DNA from 2 places in the Mesorhizobium sp. WSM4822 genome. Region 2 is predicted to be linked to the other one. Evidence: predicted binding sites of a transcription regulator. Region 2 holds the regulator's gene; the other holds the start of a gene.

Region 1 (6,991 bases), on a different contig from region 2:
GCGCCTGCGCGCCAACGGCACGGCCGATGGTCAGCGTCGCCTGGAAATTGCCGCGTGCAAAACGTTTCTGAAGTATTTGCCGGACAGCAGGTTCCAACCGCTCGAAGCCTTGCGGCAGCCGCAGCCGTACCTCGACGCTCTTGCCGTTGACGGACTTGACCTCCCAGGCGATCGAGGTGCCTTCGTGCTCGGCGACGGCACGTGCAAAACCGGTCATGCTCTGCAAATTCATATCGCCCACACGTCCCTGGCACATCGCCCTGAACCGGCTTTCCGGACAGAGCGAGTGCGGCTTGAAAAAGACTGCGCCGCAGGCGCGCCGAAACCGGACGCGCGGCGCTCTTCCAAATGTCAGGGCGTTGCCTGCCGGGCAACGCCTTTCTTCATTTACTGGGCAGCGCCCGCGTCACCGCCGCTGTCGTCGGCACCGTCAGCCGGCCCACCGCCAGCGGGTTTGACGGCATTGCTGTCGCCGGTGCCAGTCGTCTTGGCGGCTTTGGCGGCATCATCGGCCTGCTTCTTCAGCAACGCGCGATAGCGGGCGACGTTCTCGTTGTGCTCGTCCAGCGTCGCGGCAAAGACGTGCCCGCCGGTGCCGTCGGCAACGAAATAGAGGTCGGCGGTCTTCGACGGATTGGCCACCGCCTCCAGCGCTGCACGACCCGGATTGGCGATCGGCGTCGGCGGCAAGCCATTGATCACATAGGTGTTGTAGGGCGTCTGTTTCTGGATGTCCGACTGGTAGATCGGCCGGTCCGCCGGCTTTCCCTTGCCGCCGAACAGCCCGTAAATGATGGTCGGATCGGATTGCAGGCGCATGCCCTTGGCAAGCCGGTTCAGGAAGACGGCGGCAACTCGCGAACGCTCGTCACCCTTGCCCGTCTCCTTCTCGACGATCGAGGCCAGCGTGACGAACTCCTCGACGTTGGCCAGCGGCAGGTCAGGCGCGCGCCGCTGCCAGACATCGTCGACCAGCTTCTTCTGATCCGCCAGCAGCTTGTCGACCATCTGCTGGCGTGTCGCTCCGCGCGTGAAGCGCAGCGTGTCGGTGGCGAGGCTGCCCTCCGGCGGCGTGGTTGCCGGCATGTCGCCGCTCAACGCAGTCTCCTCGGCGATGCGCTGCAATGCCTGGTCGACCGTCAGTCCTTCAGGAATGGTCAGCGAATACATCACCGACTTGCCGCTCTTCAGAAGCTCCATGATATCGCGCATGGATGCCCTGGGCTTGATCTCGTACTCGCCGGCTTTCAGCGCGGAATCATTGCCGAAGGCCCGCACGCCAAGGCGGAATACCCGGGCGTCGCTGATCAACCCGCGGCGTTCGAGCTGGTCGGCGATATCCTGGACGCCGGTGCTCGGCTTGACCAGGAAGGTGTCGCCATTGGCCGAAGGTCCGGGTTCGGTGAATTCCTGCTTGCCGAAATAGACCGCGACGCCGGCCGCCAGAACCACCAGCATCACCGAGGAGATGACGAAGTTCATGAACACGACGACCTGGCTGCGTGACGCACGCGAGCGCTTCGGCGGCGGCGTGCCAGCCTCCGGCCGCAACGCTTCGCTGGCCGTTTTCGGCACGATCGGGCCGGATGTCGGCGGCCGTTGCCCGAATTCTCCGTTGCCTGCCGGATTTGTGTTCATTTCGCCCTACCGTTTGATCGCCCGACGAATCCCCAGCGGCAGAGTAGGGGCGAATATGGCAAAATTGACGGCACGCCAAAGCGCGGCCCGGCAGCCGGACGATCAGCCATTGTAGCGCTGGAAGACCAGCGACGCGTTGGTCCCGCCAAAGCCGAAGGAATTGGACAGCGCCACGTCGATCTGGCGGGCACGCGGCTTGTTCGGCACCAGGTCGATCGCGGTTTCGCGTTCCGGGTTGTCGAGGTTGATGGTCGGCGGCGCGACATTGTCCCTGATGGCCAGGATCGAGAAGATCGCTTCGGCGGCACCCGCCGCCCCAAGCAGATGGCCGATCGACGACTTGGTCGACGACATCGAAATCTTCGACGCGGCATTGCCGACAAGCCGCTCGACAGCGCCGAGCTCGATCGTGTCGGCCATGGTCGAGGTGCCGTGCGCGTTGATGTAGTCGACATCGGCCGGCGTCAACTTGGCCCGATTCAGTGCCGCCGTCATGCAACGGAAGGCACCATCGCCATCCTCGGCGGGCGCGGTGATGTGATGCGCATCGCCGGTGAGACCATAACCCGTCACCTCGGCATAGATCTTGGCGCCGCGCGCCCTGGCATGTTCGAGCTCCTCGAGCACGACAACGCCGGCGCCCTCGCCCATGACGAAGCCGTCGCGGTCGCGATCATAGGGTCGCGACGCCGTTTGCGGCGAATCATTGCGTTCCGTCGACAGTGCCCGGCATGCGGCAAAGCCGGCGATCGACAGCCGCGTCACCGGCGCTTCGGCGCCACCGGCGACCATCACGTCGGCATCGCCCCACATGATCAACCGGGCAGCATCGCCAATGGCGTGCGCGCCGGTCGAACAGGCCGTGACGACGGCATGGTTCGGGCCTTTCAGTCCGTGCCGGATCGAAACCTGCCCGGAGACGAGATTGATGATCTGGCCCGGGATGAAGAAAGGGCTGATGCGGCGCGGGCCGCGCTCCTTGAGGATCATCGCGTTCTCGGCGATGCCCTCGATGCCGCCGATGCCGGAGCCGATCAGAACGCCGGTGGCACACCGCTCTTCATGCGTCTTGGGCTCCCAGCCGGAATCCTTCAGCGCCTCGTCGGCGGCGGCAATCCCGTAAAGGATGAAGTCGCCGATCTTGCGCAGTTCCTTCGGCTCGAGCACGGCCTCCGGATTGAAGGTGGCATTGCTGCCGCCACCACGCGGAATGACGTGGGCGATCTTGCAGGCAAGATCCTCCACCTCGAACTCAGTGATGCGCTTGGCAGCGCTGCGGCCGGTCAGAAGTTCCTTCCAGCTGTGCTCGAAGCCCATGCCGAACGGCGACAGCAACCCAAGGCCCGTGACGACGACACGCCTCATCGCAGGTCCTCCCCGGTGATGACTGCGGAAAGCGTCAGGCCGAAGCCTTGTCGATGTACTTCACGGCATCGCCAACGGTCAGGATGGTCTCAGCCGCATCGTCGGGAATCTCGACGCCGAATTCTTCTTCGAACGCCATGACGAGTTCGACCGTGTCGAGGCTGTCGGCGCCCAGATCATCGATGAAGCTCGCCTGCTCCGTCACTTTGTCGGCATCGACGCCAAGGTGCTCGATGACGATCTTCTTGACGCGCTCTGCGGTGTCACTCATTTGGGCATCCTCGTCTTTTGTTTGTCTGTCTTCGTTAGCGGGCAGAATGCCGCTAATCAAGCTGAAAGATGGTCCTGCCGAAAACGCAACGACTACGGACCGGTTTTTGCCCGAACCGCCGGGTTGCGGGCCGCATTACACGAAAAATAGCTGAGGTCCAAGCCGAAATGGTCTCTTTTCACAACCCGCCGGCGTTGCTGCCGAACCTCGTCAAATCATAGCCATGCCGCCATTTACGTGGATGGTCTGGCCAGTGACGTAGGCGGCTTCGTTGGAGGCGAGATAAGCGACGGCGGACGCGACTTCAACGCTGGTGCCCATGCGCCGCGTCGGGATCGCCGCCATGATCGCCTCTTTCTGCTTGTCGTTGAGCTTGTCGGTCATCGCCGATTCGATGAAGCCCGGGGCGACGCAGTTGACGGTGATGTTGCGGGTGGCGATCTCCTGTGCCAGCGATTTGGAGAAGCCGATCATGCCGGCCTTTGAGGCGCAGTAATTGGTCTGGCCGGGATTGCCGGTGATGCCGACCACCGAGGTGATGTTGATGATGCGGCCATGGCGGCGGCGCATCATCGGGTGGGTGAGTTCGCGGGTCAGCCTGAACACGGCGGTCAGGTTGACCTCGAGCACGCTGTCCCAGTCGGCATCCGACATGCGCACGAACAGGCCGTCCTTGGTGATGCCGGCGTTGTTGACCAGGATGTCGACGCCTTCGAGATCGGCTTCGGCTTTCTGGCCGAGCGCCTTGACCTCCTCACGGTTGGACAAATTGGCCGGGAACAGCTTGACCCGGTCGCCAAGCTCGCTAGCCAGCGCTTCCAGTTTCTCGACGCGGGTGCCATGCAGGCCGACGATCGCGCCCTGCGCATGCAGCATCCTGGCGATCGCCTCGCCGATGCCGCCGGATGCGCCGGTGACGAGCGCCTTGCGGCCAGTCAATTCGAACATTTTTGTCTCCTGATTGAGAAGAGAACACCCTTTACAGGGATGGGATCAAATGACGCTTTATGCAAGCGCCGCCATGGCCGCCTCGACGTCAGCCGCGGTGCCGACCGACGCGGTGGCGACATCGCGGCTGATGCGCCGCGCCAATCCTGAAAGCACCTTGCCGGCGCCGATCTCGTAAAGCGTGGTGACGCCGTTTGCGCCGAACCATTCCACCGTCTCGCGCCAACGCACGCGGCCGGTTATCTGTTCGACCAGGCGGCGGGCGATCTCGTCTGGATCGCTGGTCGGGCTGACCGTAACATTGGAGAGGACGGGAACCACCGGCGCGTTCTTTGCCACGCCGGCCAGGGCTTCGCGCATGACGTTCGCGGCCGGCGCCATCAGCGCGGAATGGAAGGGCGCGGACACCTGCAGCATCAGCGCGCGTTTGGCGCCTTTCTCGGTGCACAGTTTCGCGGCCAGTTCGACCGCGGCCTTGGCGCCGGAGATGACCAGTTGGCCACCGCCATTGTCGTTGGCGATCTGGCAGACAGAGCCTTTGGCGGCTTCCGCGCAAGCGGCTTCGACATCGGCATGTTCCAATCCGATGATCGCCGCCATGGCGCCCTCGCCGGCCGGCACCGCCGCCTGCATGGCATTGCCGCGTATGCGCAGCAACCGGGCGGCATCGGCAACCGAAACGAAGCCGGCAGCGGCCAACGCCGAATATTCGCCCAGCGAATGACCGGCGACATAGGCGATCTTGCCTTTCAGCGAGAAGCCGCGCGATTCCAGCGCCCGGATCGCGGCCAGCGACACCGCCATCAGCGCCGGCTGCGCGTTGGCGGTCAGCGTCAACGTCTCTTCCGGCCCTTCCCAGATCAGCTTCGACAGGTTTTCGCCGAGCGCATCGTCGACTTCCTGGAAGACCCTGCGCGCTTCGGGGAAGGCGTCGGCGAGATCCTTGCCCATGCCGACCGCCTGGCTGCCTTGTCCGGGAAAGGTGAATGCAACGGCCATGCGAGGGCTCCCAAGGGCTGGTTTTGCTTGCCTGAAGACGGGTTTTTCTTGCCTGTGACGCATGGCGGGGCGCCAAGTCAAGCCCGGTTCGACCCTGCCCGAGGGCAGCCTCGTCCGCCGAGTGCCTGTTGCGAAAGGGTTTTTGGCGATCACTCCTGATGAAAACCGCTCACGATTCGTTTGCTGGCTCTTCTTATTTCCGTTACAGGCGCTAGCTTTGCGTGACAATTCCATGACAATCGAGTGACGCGCTTGTCGCTGGGTGGGGAAGTTAAAGTGGCAAAGAGTTACAAACGCACCGGCAAGGCCGCGCCACAGTTCCTGGAAGACGACCCCTCCACCGGCTATCTGCCGGGCAGGAGATGGCCGGTCGTGCGCTATGGGCTGATCAGCCTGGCGATCGCCGCTATCCTGGTGTTTGCCATCGAACTGATCGTGCGCGGCGACTTTGCCGGAACCATCTCCTTCTTCCTGCAGCCGTTCAAGCCGGGCTGGACCACCATCGTCGTGTTTGCGCTGCTCCTGATCGGCTTCGATGCGGTGCTCGGCCGCAGCCACCAGAGCCTGATGATCGTCGCGCCGCTGACCTTGTCGCTTGCTTTCGTCGGTCACCAGAAGTCGCACTATCTCGGCGATCCGCTCTATCCGACCGATTTCCTCTATGCCCGCCAGATCTTCGCGCTGCTGCCGCTTTTGGTACGCGAACGGCCGATGACCGCGCTTGCCATGGTCGTCGGCATCGTCGCCGGCCTGTCGCTGCTCGTCTACGGCTGGCGGCTATGGCGCCGCAAGGTTCCCGCACTCAGCCGCAAGGGGCGCCTTGCGCGGCTGACGCTGGCAGTGCCGCTGCTCGCCTTCTTCGTTTCGATCATGGACTACGCCACCTTCTCCTGGACCAGGGATCGGCTGCAGATCATCCCGATCATGTGGGACCAGAAGGAAAACTATGCCTCCAACGGCTTTGCGCTGGCCTTTGCCCTCAACGTGCCGATGGCGCATGTCTCGGCGCCGCCGGGCTATTCCGACAAGGCAATCGCAGCGATAGCCAGGCCTGATGTGACCGCCTCGGTGCCGGCCGAGAAGCCGGACATCATCATCGTCATGAGCGAATCCTTCTGGGATCCGACCAAGTTGCCTGGCGTCACCATCACGCCAGATCCAATCCCCAATGTGCGGGCGCTGCGCTCGGGCTCGATGTTCTCGCCGGAGTTCGGCGGCATGACCGCCAATATCGAGTTCGAGGCGCTGACCGGCTTCTCCAACGCGTTCCTGCCGGCAGGCAGCATCCCCTATCAGCAATATGTGCGCACGCCGACGCCTTCGCTCGCGACCTTCCTGAAGAGCCAGGGTTACCGGGCGCGCGCCATCCATCCCGGCACCAACTGGTTCTGGAACCGTGGCGCGGTCTATGCCGATTTCGGCTTCAACGATTTCAAGTCGGAAGAGACGCTGCCGCCAATGCAAAAGCGCGGGCCACTGGCATCGGATGCGGCGATGACCGACGAGATCATCAGCGAGGCCGACGCCAGCGACGAGCCGGTGTTCTTCTTTGCGGTCAGCCTGCAAAACCACGGTCCCTACGAGCCGAACCGCTATTACAATCCCACGCATAGGGTGCAGGCGCCGATCAGCCAGTGGGCGCGCGAATCGCTACTCAGCTACGCCGAGGGCTCAGCCGATGCCGATCGCGGCCTCGAACGCCTCGTCGAATGGGCCAAGAAACGCTCCCGCCCCACCGTAATCGCCTTCTTCGGCGACCATCTGCCGCCG
Region 2 (9,149 bases):
ATGGCGCCGATGATCGTTCCCGATCCGCCGGCAAGCGACGTGCCGCCGATCACGGCGGCTGCAATGACGAGCAGTTCGTCGAGCGTTCCAAGCACGTTGGTGGCCGAATTCTGCCGGGCCGAGGAGATCGCCGCGGCAATCGTGGCCAGCACGCCCATGATCATGAACACCTTCATGGTGATCCATCGCGTGTTGATGCCGGCGAGATTGGCCGCCTCGGGATTGCCGCCGATGGCGAACACATAGCGGCCGAAACGGGTGCGGTTGGTGATGAAGGTCATGACCAGCCCGACGGCGACAGCCATCAGCACCGGTATGGCGATACCGTGGGCGATGAACAGGCCGCCTTCGGGAACGGTGATGTTGTTGGCGGCCGCATATCTGTTCACGATGCCGATCGGCCAGGGGTAGGAGTTGGCGAGCCAGACCGCACCCATGATGGCGCCGCAGGTGACGACTCCAAGCAGCGCCTCGGCCCAGATCGGACGTAGCGGAAACCGGAAACGCTTGCGCTGCACCCGCCCGTTGAAAAGCCCAAACACCACGGCGAGGCAGGCGACGATCCCAACGACCCAGCTCCAGGTCGCGCCGATCGATCCCGCCGGCCCACCGCCCATCAGCTGAAAAGTGGCGTTAAGCGGCGCCACGGTCTGGCCTGAAGTGACCCACCAGGCGGCACCGCGCCAGACCAGCAGGCCGCCCAGCGTCACGATAAAGGCGGGCACTTCGAGATAGGCGATGACGAAGCCTTGAAAAGCGCCGATCAACAGGCCGAGCGCCAGGCCGATGACCAGTGCCAGGACCCAGATCCACGGGTTGCCGAGTTCGAGCCCGACAAAGCGCACCAGGAAATGCACCTGGGCAAATCCCATCACCATGCCGATCAGGCCCTCGGCGGAACCGACCGACAGGTCGATGTTGCGCATGACGATGACCAGCACCATGCCGCAGGCCATGATGGCAACCGCGGATGTCTGCACCGACAGGTTCCACAGATTGCGCGGCGTGAGAAAGGTGCGGCTGTCGAAATCGAGCGGATTGACGCCAAGGCGCAGGCTGGAAATGACATGCAGCCCAATCCAGATGACCAGCAGCGCGCCGATCATGCCGAGCATGCGGGTGTCGATCTCGGTCGCCTTCAGGAACCGGGCGACGGCGCCGAGTTCCGACGCGCGCGCCGTATCGGTCTGCGGGTTTGACGTCGTATCGGTCATGGTTTCCTCCCACCGGCTGGCCGTCTGACACGCATGCCGGAGCCCAGCCTAGAAGCTATCCGCATGATGCGGAAACACAATTCTTTGAGAAAACGCCGCGGCTTTTGGGCCGCGGCGTTCAGATATTGCAAAGTGGTACGGATCAGTTGCAGGCCGCCACGGTGCCGGCGGCGACACCCGCGCAGACTTCGTCCTTCTTGATCCAGCCGGCGTCGATGACGACGTTGAGATTGTCCTTGGTGATGGCAACCGGGGTCAGGAACAGCGACTTGACGGTGTTGCCGCCCGGCGTCGTGAAGTCCTTGGCGCCGGCGATGTCGCTCGTCTTCTTGCCGTCGGCCAGTTGCGAGGCGATCTCGGCGGCATTCTTGCCGAGCTCCCGCGCGTCCTTCCACACCGACACGGTTTGCGTGCCGAGGGCGATGCGGTTCAGCGCGGCGTGGTCGCCGTCCTGACCCGAGACCGGCACGGTGCCGGCCAAGCCTTGAGCCGTCAGCGCCGCGACGACGCCACCGGCAGTGCCGTCATTGGCCGCGACCACCGCGTCGACCTTGTTGTCGTTGGCGGTCAGGAACTGCTCCATGTTCTTCTGGGCGTTGGCGGGCAGCCAGCCATCCGTGTAGGCTTCGCCGACATTCTTGATCTTGCCGCTGTCGATGGCTTCCTTGAGCACTTCCATCGAGCCCGAGAACAGGAAGTCGGCATTGGGATCGGCACCGGAGCCCTTGATGAAGACGTAGTTGCCTTCCGGCTTGACCTTGAACACTTCGCGGGCCTGCATGCGGCCGACTTCCTTGTTGTCGAAGGTCAGATAGAAGACGTCCTTGTTCTCGATCAGCCGGTCATAGCCGACGACCGGAATGCCCTCGTCCAGCGCCTTCTGCACCGCCGGGCCGATGGCCGACGCATCCTGCGCCAGGATGATCAGTGAATTGGCGCCCTGCGAGATCAGGCTTTCGACATCGGTAAGCTGCTTGCCGGGATTGGACTGCGCATCGGCGGAGATGTACTTGTCGCCGGCGGCCTCGATCGCCGTCTTCATGGCGGCCTCGTCGGTCTTCCAGCGTTCTTCCTGGAAGTTGGACCACGAAACGCCGACAACCTTGTCCTTCGCCTGCGCGACAGACGCGAGCGTCAGCGACATGGCGGCACCCGCCAGGATGGCGGCCGTGAATCTTTTCATATTATCCTCCCTGCGCCGCGTATGGCGCGACCAAACTGACCCGAGGGCCGGCACAGAGGCTCTATTTTTTCGAGCCTCGAAAAAATACTGGGCCAACGCCCGAACGCTGTCAACATCGATTCTGATGGATTTTGATGTCATTTCGAGTTTTTTTCGAGTCTCGGAATAAATAAATGACACGGCCTGCAGCTTCTGCCAGTATTTACCGGCGTCACCGACAGCGTTCCAGGGGCAGGAGGAACCGCGGCGACCGGGAGGATATGAAAGAACATGTCGGTCGGAATCCGCCACGACGATCTGCGCCGCCGCAACCGCGCCATGGTGATCGCGGCAGTGCGCCGCGCCGGACAGCCGTCGCGAACCGAGATTGCCGCGACCACAAGCCTCAGCCATTCGACCATCTCGGCGATTTCATCCGACCTGATCGTCGAAGGCATCCTGACCGAAAGCAAGCCGAGCGAGGCCGGCTCGCTCAAACGCGGCCGGCCGCAGGTCGGCCTCAGTCTCAATCCGGAAGCGGCCGCGGTAATGACCGTGGTGCTGTCGCTGAACTTCCTCTCCGTCGCCGTCATCGACTATGCCGGCCAGGTAATATCCGAGGAGCAGCGCCGGCTGGACACGCTGACGATGTCGCGCGAGTCGCTGATCGGGGAATGCACGGCCATCGTGCGGCGCCGCCTGGCAGATCCCGACCTGGACGTGCGCAGCATCGCCCGCATCGCGCTGGCCATCCAGGGCATCACCGACACCCGTGCCCGCGCCATGCTGTGGTCGCCGATCACGCCGCACACCGACATCGCCTTCGCCGACATATTCGAAGACGAGTTCGGCATCCCTGCCATAATGGAGAACGACTGCAACATGATGGCGGTGGCGCTGCGCTGGCGCGACCCCGATCGTTACCGCGACGATTTCATCGCTATCCTTTTGTCGCATGGCATCGGCATGGGACTGGTGCTGAAGGGCGAATTGTTCACCGGCACCCATTCTTCGGGCGGCGAATTCGGCCACATGATCCATCGGCCGAACGGCGCGCTATGTCGCTGCGGACGGCGCGGCTGCGTCGAAGCCTATGCGGGCAATTACGCCATCTGGCGCAACGCCAGGCAGATGGGCGAGGATGCAGAACCCGTTGCCGATGTCAGCGACGCCGACATGCGCGCCCTGGCTGCCGCGGCCCGCGAAGGTGACGGACCCGAACGGGAAGCCTATCGCAAGGCCGGCGAAGCGCTCGGCTACGGCCTCGGCAGCCTGTTCGCGCTGATCGATCCGGCGCCGGTCGCCATGGTCGGTGTCAGCGCCGCCGCCTTCGACCTGATCGAGCCGGCATTGCGGCAAGCGATTGCCCAGACCGCCGGCGGCCAGCATTCCAAATCGATTTCTTTCGACACCGAGCCGAACGAACTGCCGCTGATCCGCGAAGGCTGCGCCATGCGGGCGCTGATCTTCGTCGATCAGGAGATTTTTGCGCCGGGCGTGCAGGCGAGATCCGGTTTCGGCGGCAAGAACGTGGCGTGAGTTCAAACGAGGGAGTTCAGTCCTCTCGGATGGCGTATCCGGCCCCACGGATCGTGCGGATGACATCAGGCATACGGCCATTGTTGACCGCCTTGCGCAGCCGGCCGACATGCACGTCGACCGTGCGCTCATCGATGTAGATCGTCTCGCCCCAGACATTGTCGAGCAGTTGGCTGCGCGAGAACACGCGGCCTGGATGGCGCATCATGAATTCGAGCAGGCGGAATTCCGTCGGCCCAAGCCGGATCTCGCTCTTCTTGCGATAGACACGGTGCGACTCGCGATCGAGCACGATATCGCCGACCTTGAGCACGCTGGACAGCACTTCCGGCTTGGCCCGGCGCAGCAGCGCCTTGACCCTGGCCATGAACTCCGGCGTCGAGAAGGGCTTGACCAGATAGTCGTCGGCGCCGGTCGACAGGCCGCGCACGCGGTCGCTTTCCTCGCCTCGCGCGGTCAGCATGATGATCGGCAGCCGCTCGGTCTCGGGACGCATTCGCAGGCGCCGGCAGAGTTCGATGCCCGAAACCGCAGGCACCATCCAGTCGAGCACCAGAAGATCGGGAACGTTCTCCTGCAGCCGGATTTCGGCCTCATCGCCGCGCGTCACCACCTCGACCTGGTAACCTTCGGATTCAAGATTGTAGCGGAGCAGCACGCCTAGCGGCTCCTCATCCTCCACCACCATGATGCGTGGTGCGATCATCGGCTGGTCACCCCTGTTATGCCGCTGGCGCGGACATTGCCGTCTCGTCCTGCTTCGGACGATTGGCTGGCAGCTGCGTGCCGGTCAAAACATAGTAGGCATTTTCGGCGATGTTGGTCACGTGGTCGCCGATCCGCTCGAGGTTCTTGGCGCAAAACAACAGGTGCGTGCACGCCGTGATGTTGCGGGGATCTTCCATCATGTAGGTCAGCAGCTCGCGGAACACCGAGGTGTATTTGACGTCGATGCGTTCATCATTGTTTCTGAGCGTGGCAAGCGCTGCCGCGTCAGCGGCGGCATACTCGTCGACGACCCCCTGCACCTGGATCAGCACCAGCTGCGCCATCGCGTCGATCGAATGCGAAAGATCGTGCGGCGTGACGCTCAGCCCGACAGTGCCGACGCGCTTGGCGATGTTCTTGGCAAGGTCGCCGATGCGCTCGAGGTCGCCGGCCATGCGGATCGAACCGACCACCGCACGCAGATCGTTGGCCATTGGCTGGCGCTTGGCGATCAGCGTGATGGCGCGATCGTCCAGCTCGCGCTGGCGGGCATCCATGATGGCATCGTCGGAAACCACGCGCTGCGCCAGCGCATTGTCCGAATTGAGCAAAGCCTTGGTCGAGCCACTGACCATCGAGCGGGCGAGATCGCCCATGTCGCGGATCAGCTGGCTGATCTGCTCCAGATCCTCATCGAAAGATGCAACGGTATGTTCACCCATGATCTTCGTCCCTCATATGCCTGAGCTCAGCCGAACCGGCCGGTGATGTAGTCCTGGGTGCGTTTGTCGTCGGGGGTGGTGAACATCTTGTCGGTGGCGCCCTCCTCGACCAGATAGCCTAGATGGAACATCGCGGTGCGCTGCGACACGCGCGCTGCCTGCTGCATCGAATGGGTGACGATGACGATCGTATAGTTCTGGCGCAGTTCGTCGATCAGTTCCTCGACGCGAGCAGTGGCGATCGGGTCGAGCGCCGAACACGGTTCGTCCATCAGGATCACCTCGGGTGACACGGCGATGGCGCGTGCAATGCACAGACGCTGCTGCTGGCCACCGGAAAGACCCGTGCCAGGTTCCTGCAAACGGTCCTTCACCTCGTTCCAGATTGCCGCCTTCTTCAGGCTCGACTCGACGATCTGATCCATGTCGGCCTTGCGCTTGGCCAATCCGTGGATGCGCGGGCCATAGGCGACGTTCTCGTAGATCGACTTGGGGAACGGATTGGGTTTCTGGAACACCATGCCGACGCGCGCCCTGAGTTCGACGACATCGATGTTCTTGTCGTAGATGTCTTCTTCGTCGAGCGTTATCTTGCCGGTTACCCGCGCGGAATCGATGGTGTCGTTCATGCGGTTGAGGCAGCGCAGGAAGGTCGACTTGCCGCAGCCGGAAGGGCCGATCAGCGCCGTCACCTGATTCAGGCGGACGTCGAGATTGACATCGAACAGCGCCTGCTTCTCGCCATAGAACACGCCGACCTTGTCGCCGCGCATTTTGATCACTTCGTTCGACTTGGCGTTCATCTTATCGCCCACTGCGTTTTCAAGGGACTGTTCGGTCATGATGTTCATACCAAAATGCCTTTTTTCTACCAGCGCCGCTCGAACCGACGCCGAAGCACGATCGCGGTGATGTTCATGGCCATGAGGAAGACGAGCAGGATGATGATCGCGCCCGACATGCGCTCGACGAAGGCGCGCTCGGCCTCGTTCGCCCACATATAGATCTGCACCGGCAGCGCGGTGGCCGGATCGAAAGGCGTCGTCGGTGGATCGGCGACGAAGGCGACCATGCCGATTAGCAGCAGGGGCGCGGTTTCACCGAGCGCACGCGCTAGACCGATGATGGTGCCGGTGAGGATGCCGGGTGCGGCAAGCGGCAGGATGTGCTGGAACACCATCTGCATCTTGGAGGCGCCAAGACCGAGAGCCGCCGAGCGGATCGACGGCGGCACCGCGGCAAGTGCAGCGCGCGTCGCGATGATGATCGTCGGCAGCGTCATCAGTGTCAGCACCAGGCCGCCGACGAAAGCGGCGGAGCGCGGCATGCCCAGGAAATTGATGAACACCGCGAGGCCGAGCAAGCCGAAGACGATTGACGGCACCGCTGCCAGATTGTTGATGTTGACCTCGATAAGGTCGGTGAAACGGTTCTTCTTGGCGAACTCCTCCAGATAGATGGAGGCGGCGACGCCGATCGGCAGCGCCAGGAGCAACACGATCACCATCATATAAAACGAGCCGATGATCGCCACGCCCATGCCCGAGGTTTCCGGGCGGCTGGAGGCGCCGTAGGTGAACAGGCCGCTGTTGAAGTGCTCGGCCATCGCGCCCTCGGCCTTGAGCTTGTTCATCCAGGTGATCTGCTGGTCCGAGACCTTGCGTCGCGCTTCCTCGACACTGAGGTCGATCTGGCCCTTGAAAGCCGAGTCGAGATTGGCGGCGGCGAGGATGTTGACGTTGCGTGTCGTGCCGATCACGGACGGATCGGCGGCAACGATGTCGCGCAACTGGACGCGGGCGCCTTCCGACAGGAAGCCCTTGAGCTTCTGGATCATCGGCTTGTCATCAGGAGAGATGCCGAGCTTGGCCACAAGCGCGTTTTCGGCGAGCCTGGGATAATTTGCCTTGATCAGAACGCTCGGATCGGTTGCACGCTTGCCGGAAGGATCGATCACCTTCTCGTCGAACGAGATCGGCAGTGATACCGTCGTCTGCCAGAAGGCGGTGTAGCCTTTCGAGACGATGGTGATCAGCATGATTGCCAGGAACGCCAGGCCTACGGAAATCGCCACGACGCCATAGATGCGGAAACGGCGTTCGGCGGCGTAACGGGCCTTCAGGCCGATGTCGCGGCGCGGATGGGCCGCCGCCCTGACCATCGTATCCATGGAAATGTCGGTCATTCGTACTGCTCCCGATATTTGCGCACGATGTAGAGCGCGACGATGTTCATCACCAACGTCAGCGCGAACAGCGTCAGGCCGAGTGCGAAGGCGACCAGCGTCTGCGGCGAATTGAACTCGAGGTCGCCGGTGAGCTGGTTGACGATCTTGACGGTGATGGTCGTCATCGCCTCGAACGGGTTGATGGTGAGGTTGGCGGCGACGCCCGCCGCCAGCACGACAATCATCGTTTCGCCGATGGCGCGCGAGGCGGTCAGCAGGATGGCGCCGACGATGCCGGGCAGTGCAGCCGGCAGGATCACCCGCTTGATCGTCTCGGAGCGGGTCGCGCCGAGGCCAAGCGACCCGTCGCGCATGGCGCGCGGCACCGCGGTTATGATGTCGTCCGAAAGAGAGGACACGACCGGGATCAGCATGACGCCCATGACCAGGCCGGCGGTGAAGATGCTCTGGCCCTGGATGAAGGGCGAACCGCCGGTCAGCGCCGCGGACAGGTCGCGCAGGAACGGCCCAAGCGTGACGACGGCGAAGATGCCGTAGACGATGGTCGGTATTCCGGCCAGCAGTTCAAGCGCCGGCTTGACCACCGAGCGCACCTTGGGCGTTGCATATTCGGCCATGTAGACAGCCGACATCAGCCCGACCGGCACCGCAACCAGCAGCGCGACGGCGGCGATGTAGAGCGTGCCCGCAAGAAGCGGGATCAGACCGAACTGGCCCTGGCTGCCGCCCGAACCGGCAGCGGCAAAACGCGGATCCCAGACGGTGCCGAAGAAGAAACTCATCGGCGAGACGCTTTCGAAAAAGGTGATCGTCTGGAACAGCATCGAAAGCACGATGCCGATGGTGGTCAGGATGGCGATGGTGGAGGCGGCAAGCAGCCCCCACAGCATCAGCCTCTCGACATTGTTGCGGGCCCTGGCGCGCGGCTCGATCTGCCTGAGCGCATAGAAGGCGCCGGCGATCGAGGAAACGAGAATGACAATGGCGCCGAACAGGCCGAGCCGGTCCTGGACCTTGTTCGCCTCGATGGCGATCGGGATCATGTAATCCTGCGTGTCGCTCGCCAGTGCCACACCCTTGGCGGCGAGCAGCGGCTGCAGCTCGGCAAAGCTGGCAGGCATTGCGGCCAGTGTGCCTGCATCAAGTTTGCGCAGGCCCCTGGCGAGGCTCTTTACGAGGCTGACATCCAGTGCCTCACTGGCAACCTTGCTGTCGACGGTGCGCTCGGGCAAGGCAGTGTGAATGTGTCGGTCCAGATAGACGGAAGACCCGACGGTCCAGACGGCAAGCAGCAAAAGAGCAGGCAGAACGGCGAGCAGGAAGGCCCACCAGCCATGATAGTGGGCGCGCGAATGCGGCTTGACCTTGCCATTGTCCTGGGCCGCGGCACGTTGCCGACCGATGAAAAAGGCAACCAGGCCGACGGCAACGACGATGGCCAGTACGAGCAAGGACGACATGGACCCACCCCAAGAGAAATTCTTACGCAGCCGCCATTGCGGCCTGCGATGAAACCGGGGCGCGGGATTTGGCCCGCACCCCGGTTCGGCAGCTGATTACATCGACTTTCCGGCGGCGAAAGCGTCACGCTGGGCCTGACGCTCGGCATCCGGAGC

Evidence for each region. The regulator PhoB, encoded in region 2, activates phosphate uptake and scavenging genes when phosphate is short. The targets are predictions, from matches to a motif close to TGTCATNNANCTGTCAT.
Region 1: AC0L3E_RS12865 (LTA synthase family protein) is a predicted target of PhoB. The motif match lies at 5,443-5,459, and genes of this name have one in related genera.

The regions. Positions count from the first base shown of each region.
Region 1 covers NZ_JBVVQM010000004.1:457,040-464,030, reverse strand. Annotated here, with positions in the region: gene AC0L3E_RS12895 (YicC/YloC family endoribonuclease) at 1-232, opposite strand, end outside; gene mltG (endolytic transglycosylase MltG) at 388-1,638, opposite strand; gene fabF (beta-ketoacyl-ACP synthase II) at 1,741-3,003, opposite strand; gene AC0L3E_RS12880 (acyl carrier protein) at 3,038-3,274, opposite strand; gene fabG (3-oxoacyl-[acyl-carrier-protein] reductase) at 3,485-4,222, opposite strand; gene fabD (ACP S-malonyltransferase) at 4,280-5,221, opposite strand; gene AC0L3E_RS12865 (LTA synthase family protein) at 5,474-6,991, shown strand, end outside.
Region 2 covers NZ_JBVVQM010000003.1:36,266-45,414, forward strand. Annotated here, with positions in the region: gene AC0L3E_RS08175 (sugar ABC transporter permease) at 1-1,214, opposite strand, end outside; gene xylF (D-xylose ABC transporter substrate-binding protein) at 1,357-2,397, opposite strand; gene AC0L3E_RS08185 (ROK family protein) at 2,668-3,915, shown strand; gene phoB (phosphate regulon transcriptional regulator PhoB) at 3,932-4,621, opposite strand; gene phoU (phosphate signaling complex protein PhoU) at 4,638-5,345, opposite strand; gene pstB (phosphate ABC transporter ATP-binding protein PstB) at 5,372-6,196, opposite strand; gene pstA (phosphate ABC transporter permease PstA) at 6,214-7,530, opposite strand; gene pstC (phosphate ABC transporter permease subunit PstC) at 7,527-8,993, opposite strand; gene AC0L3E_RS08215 (PstS family phosphate ABC transporter substrate-binding protein) at 9,090-9,149, opposite strand, start outside.